Regions from separate parts of the Brevibacillus sp. NRRL NRS-603 genome, predicted to be linked through region 2. Evidence: riboswitches for the same ligand, from Rfam matches in the RefSeq annotation. Region 2 holds a riboswitch; the other holds the start of a gene.

Region 1 (7,948 bases), on a different contig from region 2:
TTAAAGAGGTGTTGGGTCATCTCATCGATTCAGAACGCATCATGAGCTATCGCTTGCTGAGAATCGCGAGAGGAGATCAGACACCCCTCGTCGGTTTTGATGAGAATGCTTTTGTCGAACACGGGTATTTTCAGCTAAGAGACCTGTCTGATTTACTGGAAGAGTATAAGGCTGTTCGTGCTTCCACAATCGCGCAGGTGCGAGGAATCTCTTCAGAAGCGTGGTTGCGTACGGGAGTTGCCAACGGAAACAAGCTTTCTGCAAGGACGTTGGCCTATGTGATCGCTGGACACGAAGCTCACCACAGTACCATTTTGAAAGAGCGGTATTTGGGGGAAGGTAAAATCTGAGGGTAGTAGTGAGAAAGACAATTTCATAGGTGGAAACAGGTTCCTTAGGGCGTAACGAATTCGCATAAGGATAATAGGGAAGCTCGGTGCAAATCCGACACGGTCCCGCCACTGTAAGAGGGGAGTCAGCGTCCAATAAGCCACTGGTCTATCAAAATAGACGGGGAAGGCGACGCTAGACGATGAACCCATAGTCAGGAGACCTGCCTGTTTCGACAACACTGATAGACCTACGGGAGATAGGGAGGTGTTAGAAATGGCTTGTGAAAAATTGCGAGTGGAAAAGTACGTCCCTCCTTTTCGTGCATTTTCTAACGATCGTCACGGTCGAGCTGAAAATGCTCTTTTTATTTTGGGCAGGATAAAAGAAGAGGGGGTGTGCGATGATGCAACTTTTTATTTGCCAATGGTGCGGATATGTTGAGGAAGAAGAGCGGCCTGAGGAATGCCAGAAGGGCGTGTTTCATTGCACTTGCTGTAGCGTGGAAGAGGTAGAAAGCCTGTTCACTCACAACTGAAAGCCTAGCCCAATCAGCTTGCAATCAGAAAAGAAAGAATTTTGTTGACGCTTGCCTTGGAATTTCTTAGAATAAAGCTCAACAGCATAAAAGGTTCTTATCCAGAGAGGTGGAGGGTCTGGCCCGATGAAGCCCGGCAACCGTTGCATATTGCGACAAGGTGCCAATTCCTGCGAGACGTTTCGTCTCGAAAGATAAGAAGCGGGTTACTCCATTAGTAGATGAACCTTCTTCTTATTGAAGAAGGTTTTTTTAATTTCATATTTTCTTTATCCAGAGAGGTGGAGGGACTGGCCCGATGAAGCCCGGCAACCGTCACGCATATTTTGTGACAAGGTGCCAATTCCTGCAGGACATATACGTCCTGGGAGATAAGGAGGGGGAGCATTAGCTGCTAACAAGCCTTCTTCTTATCGAAGATGGCTTTTCTTTTTATCTAAAATTCGGGGTATGGGGTGGTCAGGATGAGTGCAGAAGTGGTACGCGTGGGATTATTGGGATTGGGGACAGTGGGTGGAGGTGTAATCAAGACAATTCGTTCACAACAGGAGAAGCTGGCTTCTCGTCTGGGAAAACGAATAGAGATCGTCAAGGCATTGGTGCGTGACTCGGAAAAAGAGCGGGCGGTTCATGTCGACCCAGCTTTACTGACAACAGACTTTGAGGATGTATTGAGAAGCGATGTGGATATCGTGGTGGAGGTTATGGGCGGTGTAGAACCTACCTATGACTACGTTCGTGCTTTGATTGAAAAGGGCTGCCATGTGGTAACTGCTAACAAAGAACTCCTGGCGAAAAAAGGAACAGAGCTAGTTGATTTGGCAAATCAGCATCAAGTGCATCTTGCCTATGAAGCCAGTGTGGCAGGGGGCATCCCGATCTTGAGCGTGCTGAGGCAGTTCCTACGAACGAACGATATCCAAGGCGTTCGCGGTATTCTAAACGGAACAACGAACTTCATTTTGACGAAAATGGAAGCAGAGCAGCTCTCTTACCAGGAAGTGCTCAAGCAAGCGCAGGAGCTGGGCTATGCGGAAGCAGACCCTCGTTCGGATGTAGAAGGCTTTGATGCTATGTACAAATTGTATATCTTGGCACAGCTTGTTTACGGAGAATCGCTGCCTTTAGCAGATGTTGTTCGCAAAGGAATTGCAGATTTGTCAGCAGGTCACATTCGGATTGCGAGCGAGCTGGGGTACCGGATCAAGCTGATCGCGCAGGCGAATCAAGCTGAAAAAGGAATTCGCCTATCTGTTGAACCAACCATGCTTCCGCTGAGCCATCCGTTGGCGCAAATCCACGACGCGTTTAATGCTGTCCAGCTATCCGGCAACATCGTGGGAGACTTGTTGTTTACAGGAAGAGGGGCAGGAGAGCTGCCAACAGCAAGTGCAGTCGTGGAGGATTTGGCCTATTTATTGACACAGCCATTCACGCCGCATCCTACCTGGAAAGAGAAGACGGCTGACAAAGCTGGTGTCTCGGTGGACTCGGAAGAACAAGTCCTATGTTATCTTGAGGGCTCATGTCATACTGCGACGCCAGATCGTGTCTTGCAATTCCTTCAGCTGGCAGGAGTGAACGTGCATAAATTAAAGGTCCAATTCGACTTGGGTGGCGTCTTGCGCGCAGGCTTGATCGTGACAGGAATCAGTGAAGAGCACGTGTCCTTATTGAAAAAGGATTTTGGCTTAGAAGTGCGCTGCTTCCCGATTCTTGAATCTGCGTAAGTATGGCTTCTTTTGTCAGGGGGCAGTCTCCGCCGCTTTTGCACGTGGCTGCACACGCCCGTCACTTTGTATGTCGACACTCTCAGAAATGGATTCAATTCGTTCTAGCAGGGCGGCACCGTTGGTTTCATTCATGGGTACGGCTTGTCCCAATTCTGCATGAAACGGAAGCATCGTCAGCTCACAATCACCGCTTTTGGTACAGTTTGCTTGCAGGACCATCGTTTCCCAAGTCTTGGGTTCGCTTGATCGTGTGAAAATGAAATTGCCAAGACTGTACGCGATCCATTTGTCGTTGTATCGTTCAAAACCTTGAAGTACGTGGGGATGACCCCCGACAATCAAATCTGCACCAGCATCGATGTAGGCACGGGACAGCTCTTTTTGATGATCGACAGGATAATCGGAGCGTTCCTTGCCCCAGTGTGCAATCACCACCACGAGATCCGCTTGGCTGTTCGCATCTTGGATCGCTTTCACTGCCAGTGTAGGATCATAGGAAGCGGCCATACCTGGCTGGGAATTTCCTGCAAACCAGCTGGTTTCGGGAATGACCCTGCTGAAGCCGAGAATCGCGATTTTGATGCCGTTTTTTTCTATGAATACAGGTGAATAGGCACGGCTGGCATCTTTACCGGCGCCGACGTATTCAATTCTGTTTTCGTCCAAAGCGTCAAAGGTATCCAGCAATCCCGGAACTCCTTGGTCCATGGAGTGATTATTAGCGAGATTCACCACATCAATCCCGGCGGTTTTCATGGCAGGAACAGCAAGTGGCGATGATTTGTAGACATACTCCTTATTTTGAGCGGCAACACCTGTGGCCGTGATCGGCGTTTCCAAATTGGCAATGGTGATATCATCTTGCAAAAATAGCGAGCTTACATGTTTGTATGGGTAGTCGTAGCTGTTTGCGAGTAAGGTTTTCTCAACATTTCCTGACATCATGATGTCACCGACAAAAGTCAGCTGCACAGAAGTCTTTTGGTTCGCGGTATTGTCAGGAGCAGGCTGCGTGTTCGGGTTTGCATGTTCTCCATCCATGGCAGTTTGGAATAGGTAGTAGGTTCCGACGATGAAGATGGCCAACACGCTAAATAGGAGCGTGCTCTTTCCCACACGTGCCCATTTTCTGCGTGAGCGCTTGCGCCGAGCATGTATCCGGCTTGATCTGTTCTCGTTCATTTTTCCCCCTTGTCTTTCTATCCTTACATAAATGAAGTTTGATATCCTATAAGTAATACGAAAAAGGGGCGAAAAAAGGTGCGATTAACTTTTGATCATTTGGTTCATTTTGTACATCGGACTCCCCAGGAAGCAGCGGAACAATTTTGCCAAGCGGGTTTTCATGCGGTAGCTGGAGGGCGTCATGCGTCTTGGGGGACATGGAATAGCCTTAGTTATTTTGGGCTTTCATATGTTGAATTTTTAGCGGTTGAACACCATGAGCTTGCTCGACAATCAGAGAATCCGCTCGTACGTCAATGCATCGAGGATGGAGCAAAGGGAGAAGGCTTTGGTCAGATTGCTCTTCGAACCAACGAGATGGATGCGTGGGCAGAGCGTCTGCGAAGCCAGGGCTTGAAGGTTACTGGACCTGTTCCAGGAAGTCGTACGCGTGATGATGGCACGACGCTTCGGTGGCGGATGTTGTTCCTCGAAGATGCAGATAGTGCTCTTCTCCCGCCATTTCTCATTGAATGGTCGCAAACGGATGAAGAGAGAAGAGAAGATTTGACGAATCGTGGCATCATTTCCGCACACCCGAACGGTGCAGCCCATCTCAAGTCTATAGGGTACGCCGTGACGGATCTGGAAGAAGCAACAGCACGTTGGCAAAGCTGGTTTGGGTGGGAGAAGGGCGAAAAATTTCACGATAAAGAACTGGGGGCCATCTGCCAAGCATTTGAACTTCCGGGAGGAAATGTAGTGCTTTGCCAGCCGACTGAGGAAGGATTGGCGCAGACTGCATGGAAAAATCGAGGGCAAAGACCGTTTTTTGCGAGGCTGGCAGGAGCAAGCAAGAATAGCGAGTATAAGATTGGTGGAGGATCTTACTTTCTAAGAGCGCTGGAATAGTGTTTAGAGAAGGAGAAAGCGCTAGAGATGGTCATCTGGAAAAACTTCCGGAAACGGATTGAGTTGTGTTTGCGAGAAGAGGAGCATCCGTTTTATGTTGATTTTAAAAAATGAAAAGTGGTGGCGAAGCATTCAAACGAAAACCATCTCGCAATCGGAGAGGGTTTTTGTTTTTTATGTCCTACGTTCTCCGATCGCTAGATACCAATTCCTGAGATGGTGAAATTTGGGTGAAAAAACGTTAAAGTGAAGATAAAATACAAGACAGAAGAGAAAGTAGAGGTGATAGAGGATGCTCATAATGAGTATCTTATTAACCATAAGCCTAATTGGTCTGTTAGTCTTTATTTACCAAAAACGTGAAGAAACCGAGTCAAACCTGGGATGGAAAGTTGTCGGATATTTTTGGTTAGGGGCATTTACTTTTAAGGTAAACGAGACTCCGTTACCTTTAGGCTTTTTGCTATTTCTTTTGATATTCCGTCCAATGACGAATGTGAAAACAAAAAAACGTTCCGCTTATCTCGGTTTAGCATGTTTCCTCATCCTGAATTTGATTTTGCCAGCAGTGGAGAGGGATCTGTTTGAACGTCCAAGAGATGTAGTTGCGGCCAGTGACAATATGTTTCAAATTAATTTCACGAACGATTGGATGACGATACGGGATCAACTCAAAATCGACGAGCATGCACGGCTGGTATATTTTAAGGCGAATTATCAAAAAAATGGTCAAATAGATCGCTTGTACTATAATGTAGTCAGCGTTTCAGAAAAGGACTCTATTTATTATGATATCCATTTTTTTGCTGACACAAATCGATATACAATCGGAGCTGAGAAAGTCGGTGTGGAAGGGTTAGAATATGTGGAATTTGTTGAGGCTTCGAGATTTTTTGAAGTTTTGGATGAGGTTCAGGTCCGAAACCTGTCTCTGGAACAGCCATATGTAGGATATACCCTTCGATTCGATGGAGAACGGATAAAGGATGCTGACGAGTATCGGCAAAAATATGTGATCCTGGGGAAAGAAATCAAAACCATTACCAGGGATCAACTTCCGATAGAAGGGTATTCCATCCATCTTTGCGGGAAAGAGAAGCCTTACGAATTACCGAGTGGCTCTGGAGTATCAAACAGATGTGAAGAGAATGCAGATTTCTTTTTTGATGATTGAATAATGAAAGAAACCACCTCGCATTGGAGGTGGTTTTCTATTAGGTGCCAAACGTCTTTTTGGTTAAATTCCGGTACATCACCAGCATCGCGATACGCCAAGGCACGAGCATACCGAATGCGAGCAAGAAGAACAGTCCACCTGTTTGAATCGGTGTAAAGCTATCATTGATCACCAGTTTAATAATCAGCCGGATGACTAACAGACCGGACAAAATGAAGAAAAACGCACGGGACCGTTTCAAATACACATCTTGCCCAATGATTTCGAAACGTGACGTCATAATCAACGGAATCGAAAAGATAAGCCCAACCACGAAGGCTGCAATATCAAACTTGGGCGGTAATTGCGCCTCCGGGAACAAGAACATAGCAAACCCTGTCGCCATAAAGAATGGTGGCAAAATAATGCTTTTTGCAGAAGCCGGCTTGTTTTGCCGACGCATTCTCACGAAGATCACTGCAATAGCCATCACGAGAGGCAGCAAGATTCCCAAAACGGGAGAGGACAGTATCTGCATGGAAAAACGCCTCCATAAGTGTTCAACATACTTTCACTAGTGTACACCAAAGCATGGTCTATAGGAAAGCGTTTGTCATGGTACAGTCCATACCGATTCTAGGCAGCTGCTTCATCATGGGAGCGAACATCCAGCTTATGCTTTTTACTGTAAATGAAAGTCAACAAGCCAAAGAGCAATGTCACCGAGCCGATGAAAAGGAGGTAACCGCTAATACCGAGAAGGTCCAGCCCAACTCCTGTAATCGCGAGAGCCAACAAGAAAAATCCACGATCTAGCATGCTTTTAAAAGAAAAGAATCGTCCTTGCTGGTGTGGAGGTAGGCGCTTCTGAAAAATTGTTGCAATGACCGGGAAGAAGAAAGCAACGACAAAGCCGAACACGGAGAAGGAAGCAAGCACCATGAATTTGTTATCGGCGAATGACATGCCAAACTGGGAAAGCGCGAAGAAAAAGAGCATGATGGTGGATGCTGCCACGAGGTTTCTGCGGCCTATCCAACGTTTTGCCAAGAGTCCTCCAATCAAAATGCTGATTCCTTCTGCTGCATAGATCCATCCCATGAGCTGAGGTTCCTGCTGCAGCTCGCTAAAGTTCAGGATCATCAGGTTCACACCGCCAAGGAACAAGGTGATCAATCCATTATTAATCAATCCGACAAACAGAGCCGGGTCCTGTCGCGAGATCGTTAGTACTTCGCGAAACTCTACTTTTTCCTGAATCTTCCGAGAAGTGACTGGCGGAATACGGAGAAAGAGCGTGACCACAGCGAGTACTGCATACGCGATGATGGAGCACACATACAGCATGGACAGGTCCATGGATGCAACGAGTATACCACCGATGGCTGTTCCTCCAATGCGCGAGAGGGTAGAGATATTCAAATATGCGCTGTTCGCCTTGAGTAACTCGTCCTGGGAAAGAATGGCTGGCAAGGAAGCCTGCACGGTCGGAAAATAAAAAGCAGCGGAGCATTGCATCACGATCAAAGATACGATCATCCACAGAAGAGAATCGCTTGCAAGAGCTGGGAACATGAAGACTGGGCTGAGTGTTCGGACCACACTGGCAAACAGCATGATTTTGCCTTTGTCGTACATGTCAATCACCACACCCGCTTTTGGGGCGAGGAGAATGCTGACCACCAATCCACACATCAGAATCAAGCCCTTCACCGTATCAGAAGGAACGAGTTTCTGCATGAACGCAAGATTGGCAATAATCGAAATCCACATGCCCGCTCCCGCGACGATCTCTCCGCTCATTAAAAGCAGAAAGGTACGATTACGCCATAACATGAGAGCCACTCCAAACATTCGTTAGATAGGTAAAAATTCGAACCGATCGATTCATTTGATAAAAAGCGATTTCTCTAGTATAGCATTCATGCAAACGCTTGTATATTTATTGTCTTTGTGGGTATTCTTCGTGTTCATAACGGACAAACTAACCCAATACTGCGGCCATTACGCACAAAAGGAGCTATTCGTAAATGGCGCGAAAACGAGCGTTACTACTGTTGATCGTGTATGGATTTGCTGCCACACTCACGATCTTTTACGGACTGGTGGAAAAGC
Region 2 (7,948 bases):
CCTGGGTGAGCGATTCACGATAGTGCAAGCAAAGGATAATACCCCATTGCGAGCTGTATAATCCCATGGGAGCCATAGTCACATTCAATGTTTTACTGAATATTCTTGCGGTTTGGCTAATTCGATGTCCATAATATTGCATGAGTATATACCTCCAGGAAAGCTGGTCCGATATATCGTACACTTTATTGCTTAAGTAAATATGTACACTAACATACTAGCAGTTTCGGGCATATAAGTAAACGTTTATTCGATGGCGAAATAATGGATTTTCTGACACAAATAGAATCAGGCGAGTGTCATGGAAGAAGACACTCACCTGGCTGAAAAATATGGCGATACAGTGCATTAATCTGCGGACAAGATGCTCAGTGGTCCTTTTTCATTGATGAGCGGCTCCAGCTCATAGACCGAAATGGGGAACATGGGGAAACCGACGTAGTAAGGCGTAATTTCGTACAACTGGAAGTAGATGACCAGTGCTTTGTCGGCGAGGTAATAATCTTGATCGGGCTTAATCGAAGTAAAGCCATTGAGTGTAGGGATGCTTCTTTCTTTGATTTGACGCTTGATGTTTTCGGAAATCACCCTGACGTAATCGCTTCCTGGCTTGAATAATTCACGCAGCGTATACAGCTTGCCTGTTTGGATATCAGCGGTGATCGACCCGAGAAAGGTCATGCCGTGAGCCATTTGCGGTGTGTAGGCGTAGTTGCTCAACACGACGCTGAAAATACCGCGTTCGTTTGTCTTGATCTCGTAGCTTCCTTGCATTTCTGTATTTCCCGGTACCTGAACCCGTTGTTGCTCGTGAATTAAGCCTTGAACCGTTTGATAAATCGCCCGGTTGATATCTTTTTCCGCTTGCTGGTTGGCTAATCCTGCCAATTGCGGATAGTAAATCGTGGTGTTCGGACGGCTAATCGTCCGTGTGAGCACAGTAGCTGGCAATTGATTAAGTTCCACTTTTTTTCGTTTGCCTCCTGTACGTGTGGGTTGTGTAATAGCCTATTCGAAATTGTTTATGGCTGTTCTTACTTTTTTCACAAATTTGGAAAAGGTTTGGCTATATAATGGGGAAAGAATCCGATACATAAGTAAAAGGAAAAGGGGGGCAATTATGATTCAATTGATTCGCAATACCTTGACTGACAAAGAAGGCTTTATGATTTTTATCCTATGGAATCATTTGTGGATGGCGGGACTCATTGCCTACCAAGTGGATGTGAACTTTTGGAAAGTGACGTCCTTGGGATTGCTGGTCACTTTAATTGTTTCGCCGTATTATTTCATTCGCAAAGATAGTATTCTGATTCGTTACCTGGTGGCAATTGGACTCATGTTTTATGCGATTTCATTCGATCACTTTACCGATTACAAGGAGATCACCTTCCTCACTTTTATCGTCATGGGCTTTTTGGCAGCCTATTTGGATTGGAAGCTGGTCGTAACAGCGGGAATTACCCAAATCATTGTCACAGTTATCGGGTTCTACACAGGAACCTACCAAATCTTCGATGGTGATTTTTCGGAGCTCAATTTGCTTATGCGTATTGTCACGATTCTCATGATGATGGGAGCCGTAACGTATCTGTGTCTCGCCGGACAAGCCTCCCTGCAAAAAGCGCACGACGCAAGGCAGGAAGCAGAAGAGAAGGAGCGCCGTCTGGGAGAAATGCTTTTGAACATCCAGGAAATGACGGAGCAATTGGATCGTACAAGCGATCATGTACATGAGCATGCGGAAGGTACGAAGCGCAATACAGATGAAATGATGGTAGCCTTCAAGGAAGTCGCCGTCGGTATGGAATCGCAGGCGAATTCTACGGTAAAGATCGAAGAAGAGGTTCAATCCATCGATCAGGAAATCGAGGCAGTCACTACACAGACCAACGCAATGAAAACAGAATCGCAACAAAACAACCGTCGTCTGACAGAGAGCGTTCAGATGATGAACGAGCTGTCCTCGCAGATGGAGCAAATTGTGCAGGCAGTCAATGTAGCAGCCTCTACGATTCACCAGCTCAATCGGCAGGCGAATCGCGTAGAGGAAATTGTCGGCGCTATTAATCAGATCGCGACACAAACGAATCTCTTGGCACTGAATGCGGCGATTGAATCTGCTCGTGCAGGCGAGCATGGACGGGGATTTGCTGTTGTAGCGGATGAAGTACGCAAGCTGGCAGAACAAAGCGCGACAGCTACGCAGGAAATTACCGACATTCTCAAGTCTCTCCACCAGGAAAGTGAGAATGCGGTGCAGCATATGAGCAATGGGGAAGTGTCTGTTGCAAAAGGCCAAGAGCTGGCCGTAAAAACAGTGGCCTCCATCGAAGCCGTGCGTGCCGGAATGATGGCCTTCCTGGAAGCAGCTGATCAAGTAAGCTCCAGCATGGACCGGGTAAAAGTGCGTTCCGGTGAAGTTGCCATCGAGATGTCGACGATTACAGCCGTAACCGAGGAATCCGTAGCCAACTTAGAAGAGTTGTTTGCGACAGCAGAAAACCAGCATCAAAAAGTGCGTGAGATTACGGAAGAGCTGGGCGAGCTGAATACCTTGTCGCATCGCCTCCAGCAAACCTTTCACGTAAATTAGAGGTTGTTTAAAAAGTCGTCTTTTGATCACGAAGTAGTTCTGAAAGCTGATTCGGCATCGAAATAGAAGTGTTTGGAATTGAGAAAAAAGAATTGCATTTTTGAACCGTTCTGCTAGAATGAATTCCATTGTAACTAAATATATTCACCTACCTTATCAAGAGCGGCGGAGGGACTGGCCCGATGATGCCCGGCAACCACTGATCATGTCTATGCATGAACAGAAAGGTGCCAATTCCTGCAAAACCTGTACCATGGTTTTGACAGATGAGGAAGAGAACGGCTTCGTACGCAAACTCTTCCTCCGGGGAGAGTTTTTTTGTTGTATTTGTAAAAGGGGAGGAGGTAATAGACGAACGATAAAATAATTTTATAAGAGAATATTCGTAAATAGTATTGAAAATATAGGTAAAAAGCCGTACATTACCTAATAGGATAAAGAAAAACGTAAAGTTCGGATAGGGAGAGATACATCATGAAGAAATTATTGCTGGCATTAACGACATTCGCAGTATTGGCAACAGGGTGTTCGACTGGCACAAGCGCACCTGCAGATCAGCCAGGAGGACAAGCAGCAGGACAAGAGGGCGCGGCAAAAAAACGAATTGCCTTGATTTTGCCTGAGAAAATCGGTGTGAATCCGTTCTTCCAACAAATGGATGAGGGTGCGAAGAAAGCTGCACAAGAGCTGGGTGCAGACGTGAAAACGATCGAATCTACCGATCACGGAGCGATTGAGGAAAATCTGCGTGTGGCTGTTGCAGAAAATTATGATTTGATCATCACTTCTTCCTTTACATCAGAGGATGCATTGAAAAAAGTAGCTACCGAAAATCCTGACCGTAATTTTGCGATTATTGATACCGTAGTGGATTTGCCAAACGTACGCAGTGTTACCTTCCGCGAGCAGGAAGCGGCTTACCTGGTGGGAGCTGCAGCAGGTTTGGCAACGAAAACGAACAAAGTAGGTATGGTTGTCGCTCTTGATATTCCGCAGTTGAAAAAATGGACAGTTGGCTTCGAAGAGGGCTTGAAAGCGACAAATCCAAAAGCAGAACTGATGGTCAACTATGTGGGAAGCTTCACTGACCCGGCAAAAGCGAAGGAGTTGGCTTTGCTCCAAGCTTCCAAAGGCGCCGACTTCATTAACGGTGCAGCAGCAGTAGGCGACCTCGGCGTTTTCGAAGCGGCGAAGGAAAAAGGCTTCTTCACAGCAGGTCAGGATGTTGACCGTACGACGATTGATCCAGAGCATATTGTTCTGTCCCAATTGAAAGGGACTGATGCGGCAGCTTATGAAACCGTGAAGACCTTTGTAGAAGGAACGTTCAAACCAGGTGTTGTAGCGTACGGCTTGAAGGAAAAAGGTGTTGGCGTAACTTATGTCACGCACGAAAGCAAAACGCCACTGAACGCTTTTATTGGACAAGAAGTTGTCGATAAAGTGAAAGCGATCAGCGATGAGATTGTAGCGGGAACTCGCCAAGTACCAGATAAATTCTAAACACGCACGTCAAAAAGCTTGTGCACAGTGATGGATGTGACCGACTACGGCTGTGTAGTCGGTCTTCCATTTTCATAAAAGGACGTACAGAAATGAGGGAGTGGGAATGACCGATCGCTTGGAAATGAGGGGCATGACCAAGAAGTACGGAGATTTTACCGCCAACGACAAGGTGTCGTTCTCACTGGCAGCAGGAGAAGTCCATGCGATTGTCGGGGAAAATGGAGCGGGCAAAACGACACTGATGCGGATGCTGTACGGGATGGAGCAGCCGACGTCGGGAGAGATCGTGTTAAATGGCAAGCCAGTTGTTTTTCGCGGACCAGAGGATGCAATTCGAAATGGAATCGGGATGGTTCATCAGCATTTTATGCTCTTCGGTGAATTCAGTGTGACTGAAAATATCGTGATCGGATACGAGCCGAAGCAAGCGGGTTTTTTCAAAAGAAAGGACGCGGAGGACAAGGTACGGGCGTTGAGTGAGCAGTATCGCATTCCGATTCATCCGCAGGCCAAGGTAGCGAATTGCTCGATTGGGGAACAGCAACGGGTCGAAATTCTGAAGGTCCTGTACCAGGGAGCGGATATTATCGTGTTGGACGAGCCGACCGCTGTCCTTACCCCGCTGGAGGTACGCGACCTGCTGCAAACGATTCGAAACCTGGCAGAGAGCGGCAAGAGCGTCATTTTGATTACACATAAGTTGCAGGAAGTCATGGAGGTAGCCGATCGTATTACGGTATTGCGCGGGGGCAAAGTGACGGGAACGGTTTCGCGGAATGAGACAAATGCGGACGATTTAGCCAGATTGATGGTTGGACGTGAATTGCAGGAGCTAGCTGAGCGAGTTCCTCTGGATAAAGCTCCCTTGTTGCAGGTGGAGAATCTCACCATTCGAGAAAAGCAGACACTGCTCGATCAAGTCAGCTTTACCGTGCACCACGGGGAAATCGTAGGAATCGCAGGTGTGTCTGGGAATGGACAATCTGAGCTGCTGCAAGCCATCAGCGGTTTACGAATTGCACAGGAGGGTACGGTGCGGTTGGGCGGCAAGGACGTGACGAACAAATCAGTAGCCACCATTCGGGATGCTGGCTTGGCGCATATTCCGGAGGATCGCTACCTGTGGGGAGCGGCCAAACTCTCAAGCGTCGAGGAAAATGCGTTGATGGGCTATCAGCGAAAGCCTGCCTACAACCGCCGCGGCGTCGTTTTACGGGAGAAATTCCGCCAAGTCGTAAAAGGCTGGGTGGAGCAGTTTGCCATCAAGACAGGCTCCCGACAATTGCAGGAGCTGGCAGGGAATCTGTCAGGTGGAAATTTGCAAAAGCTGATCGTCGCAAGGGAGCTGGGACATGAAACCCCGTTTTTGATTGCGGCTGAGCCTACGCGAGGGGTGGATATCGGTGCCATGGAGTACATCCATCAGGCGCTGATCGAAAAGCGCAATCAGGGAGACGGGATCTTGCTTGTCTCGTCCGAGTTGTCCGAAATTCTCGCCTTGTCTGACAGGATTTTGGTCATGTATAAAGGGCGAATCGCTGGAGAGCTATCACGCCTGGAGGCAACCGAAGAAAAAATCAGCGTGATCATGGCGGGAGGAAGCATTCATGGCAGCAATCAAAGAGCTATCTAAGTCATTGGTTCAGCCGTTCTTGGCTGTCGTCATCGGTTTGTTGACCGGGGCGCTGGTCATTGCTGCAGTTGGCGAATCGATTTTGGGCACCTATCAGGAAATGTGGAAAGGGGCCTTTGGCAGTTTTTATTTCTTTACATCTACATTAGCGAGAGCCACACCTATCATGCTGATTGCCTTGGGGCTTTCCCTCGCATTTCGGGCAGGGGTATTCAACCTGGGGGCGGAAGGGCAAATGGTGCTGGGTGCCGTCAGTGCTGCGTTAGTCGCGATCTATTTGCCAGCACCGGGAATGATCAAAATTGTGGCGGGCATTTTCGCAGGAATGGCGGTTGGCGGGTTCTGGGCGTTGTTGCCAGGCTTTATGGAAGCACGCTTTCGCATTCCGTTGCTCATCTCTACGTTGCTCTTCAACTACATCGCGGTATTGTTTGCGAGCTATCTCGTGACAGAGCCATTCCGGGATCGCTCGGGTTCTGCGGCACTGGCACAGACTGTCATGCTGGAGAAAAGTGCGTGGCTTCCAAAGCTGTTTGCCGGGATGAGTGTCCATGCAGGTTTTTTGTTTGCGATCGTTGCAGCGCTGCTGTTGTTCTGGGTACTTCGCTTTACGCCTTTTGGCTATGAAGTGAAGATGCTGGGCCAAAACTCGCTGTTTGCTCAATACGGAGGAATTAACCGCATTAGGGTGATGCTGACCGGGATGTTTGCCAGTGGTGGACTGGCTGGCTTGGCGGGAACCGTCGAGGTAATGGGGGCGCACTATCGTTTTGTGGACGGGGCGCTGACTGTACCGGGCTTCGCCTGGACGGGCCTGATGGCAGCTCTGCTTGCGAACTCGCACCCACTTGGCATCATTGTGACCTCGATCCTGCTTGCTGCTTTTCAGACAGGTGCCATGGGTGTAGAACGCAATACGGATGTGCCGCTGGAGCTGGCAAGTGTTATACAAGCCGTATTGATATTGTTCATCTCCGCCAAGCTCAGCTACGACTGGTGGAAAAAGCGGAAGGCAAAAGGAGGGGAATCGCATGGAGCTCTTTGATTGGTCCCTTCTCAGTTCTACCATTCGGATGGTCACGCCGATCTTGCTGGCAGCTTTAGGTGGAGCGCTCTGCGCACGTGTCGGAATTTTTAATGTTGGCTTGGAGGGATTGGTACTGGTCGGTGCCTTTTCCGCGATTGTCGGCAATCATTTTACCGGGAATCTCTTTTTGGCCGTTTTGATTGCAGCGCTGGTCAGCATTGTCTTTTCGCTCTTATTCGCGTACATGACGATCAAGCTTAGGGCGAATGAAATCGTCGTTGGTGTGGCGATTAACTTTCTCGCGCTGGGGTTGACGACATTTGCACTGCGGGCGATCTTCGGTGTCAAAGGGGCGTTTTATGATAAGGATATGGCTGGCTTGCCCACCGTCGAGATTCCTTTCATTCACGATATTCCGGTGATCGGAGGCATTGTCTCTGGTCATTCGCCGCTCGTGTACGTTGCGTTTTTGGTTGCGATTTTGTTGTATGTGTTCTTTTATCGGACGGTTACGGGCTTCCGCGTCCTCGCAGTTGGTCTGAATCCCGTTGCGGCGCGCAGTCTCGGTCTGAAGGTGACCGGGCTTCAGGTGCTGGCGATTGTGATGAGTGGCGCATTGTGCGGGATTGCAGGGGCACAGCTTTCCCTGGGGCAAGTCACGATGTTTACAGAAGGCATGACGGCTGGCCGGGGCTTTATCGCATTGGTAGCGATGATGATGGGGCAGTCGCATCCACTCGGTATTTTGGCTTCGAGCCTTTTGTTCGGGTTGATGGATGCGCTTAGTATTCGTTTGCAGGGCTTTTCGCTTCCGACTCAATTTACGGCCATGCTGCCATACGTGCTGACGATTGCGGCGATGTTCTTTTTGAAGAATAAGAGTCAGATCGGTAGCGACAATCAGCAGAGCACCCGTTAAACACAGGCCATACAGCGTAGACAGGGGGAAATGCGATATGAACAAGGCAGATCGGATCAAAAGAATGAAAGTACCCGCCCCAGTGGGACCGGGACTCGCCAAACGACTTCCGCCAGGACAAATCCTGACAGAGCGTTTTCCCATTCTGCATGAGGGAGACGTGCCAGTGTATGACATGAACGAATGGACACTGCGCGTTTTCGGTGAGGTAGACCAGGAAGTGACGCTCTCCTATAAAGAGATCATGGCGATGCCGCAGGTGACAGT

The links. A riboswitch is a leader RNA that binds a small molecule or an ion and turns the genes downstream of it on or off. The one in region 2 is predicted to bind S-adenosylmethionine.
Region 1: linked by a shared signal. The riboswitch ahead of C7R94_RS17175 (homoserine dehydrogenase) and the one ahead of C7R94_RS06765 (BMP family lipoprotein) in region 2 are both predicted to bind S-adenosylmethionine.

Annotation. Positions count from the first base shown of each region.
Region 1 covers NZ_PXZN01000016.1:408,165-416,112, forward strand. The annotation lists gene C7R94_RS17170 (DinB family protein) at 1-350, shown strand, start outside; cobalamin riboswitch at 371-575, shown strand; gene C7R94_RS30070 (hypothetical protein) at 598-774, shown strand; SAM riboswitch class I at 963-1,069, shown strand; SAM riboswitch class I at 1,135-1,246, shown strand; gene C7R94_RS17175 (homoserine dehydrogenase) at 1,333-2,598, shown strand; gene C7R94_RS17180 (CapA family protein) at 2,614-3,783, opposite strand; gene C7R94_RS17185 (VOC family protein) at 3,862-4,677, shown strand; gene C7R94_RS17195 (hypothetical protein) at 4,979-5,851, shown strand; gene C7R94_RS17200 (CcdC family protein) at 5,892-6,371, opposite strand; gene C7R94_RS17205 (MFS transporter) at 6,470-7,669, opposite strand; gene C7R94_RS17210 (CPBP family intramembrane glutamic endopeptidase) at 7,864-7,948, shown strand, end outside.
Region 2 covers NZ_PXZN01000011.1:156,791-164,738, forward strand. The annotation lists gene C7R94_RS06750 (MarR family winged helix-turn-helix transcriptional regulator) at 1-142, opposite strand, end outside; gene C7R94_RS06755 (DUF3298 and DUF4163 domain-containing protein) at 349-966, opposite strand; gene C7R94_RS06760 (methyl-accepting chemotaxis protein) at 1,121-2,596, shown strand; SAM riboswitch class I at 2,747-2,869, shown strand; gene C7R94_RS06765 (BMP family lipoprotein) at 3,071-4,099, shown strand; gene C7R94_RS06770 (ABC transporter ATP-binding protein) at 4,206-5,735, shown strand; gene C7R94_RS06775 (ABC transporter permease) at 5,710-6,780, shown strand; gene C7R94_RS06780 (ABC transporter permease) at 6,767-7,681, shown strand; gene C7R94_RS06785 (sulfite oxidase-like oxidoreductase) at 7,719-7,948, shown strand, end outside.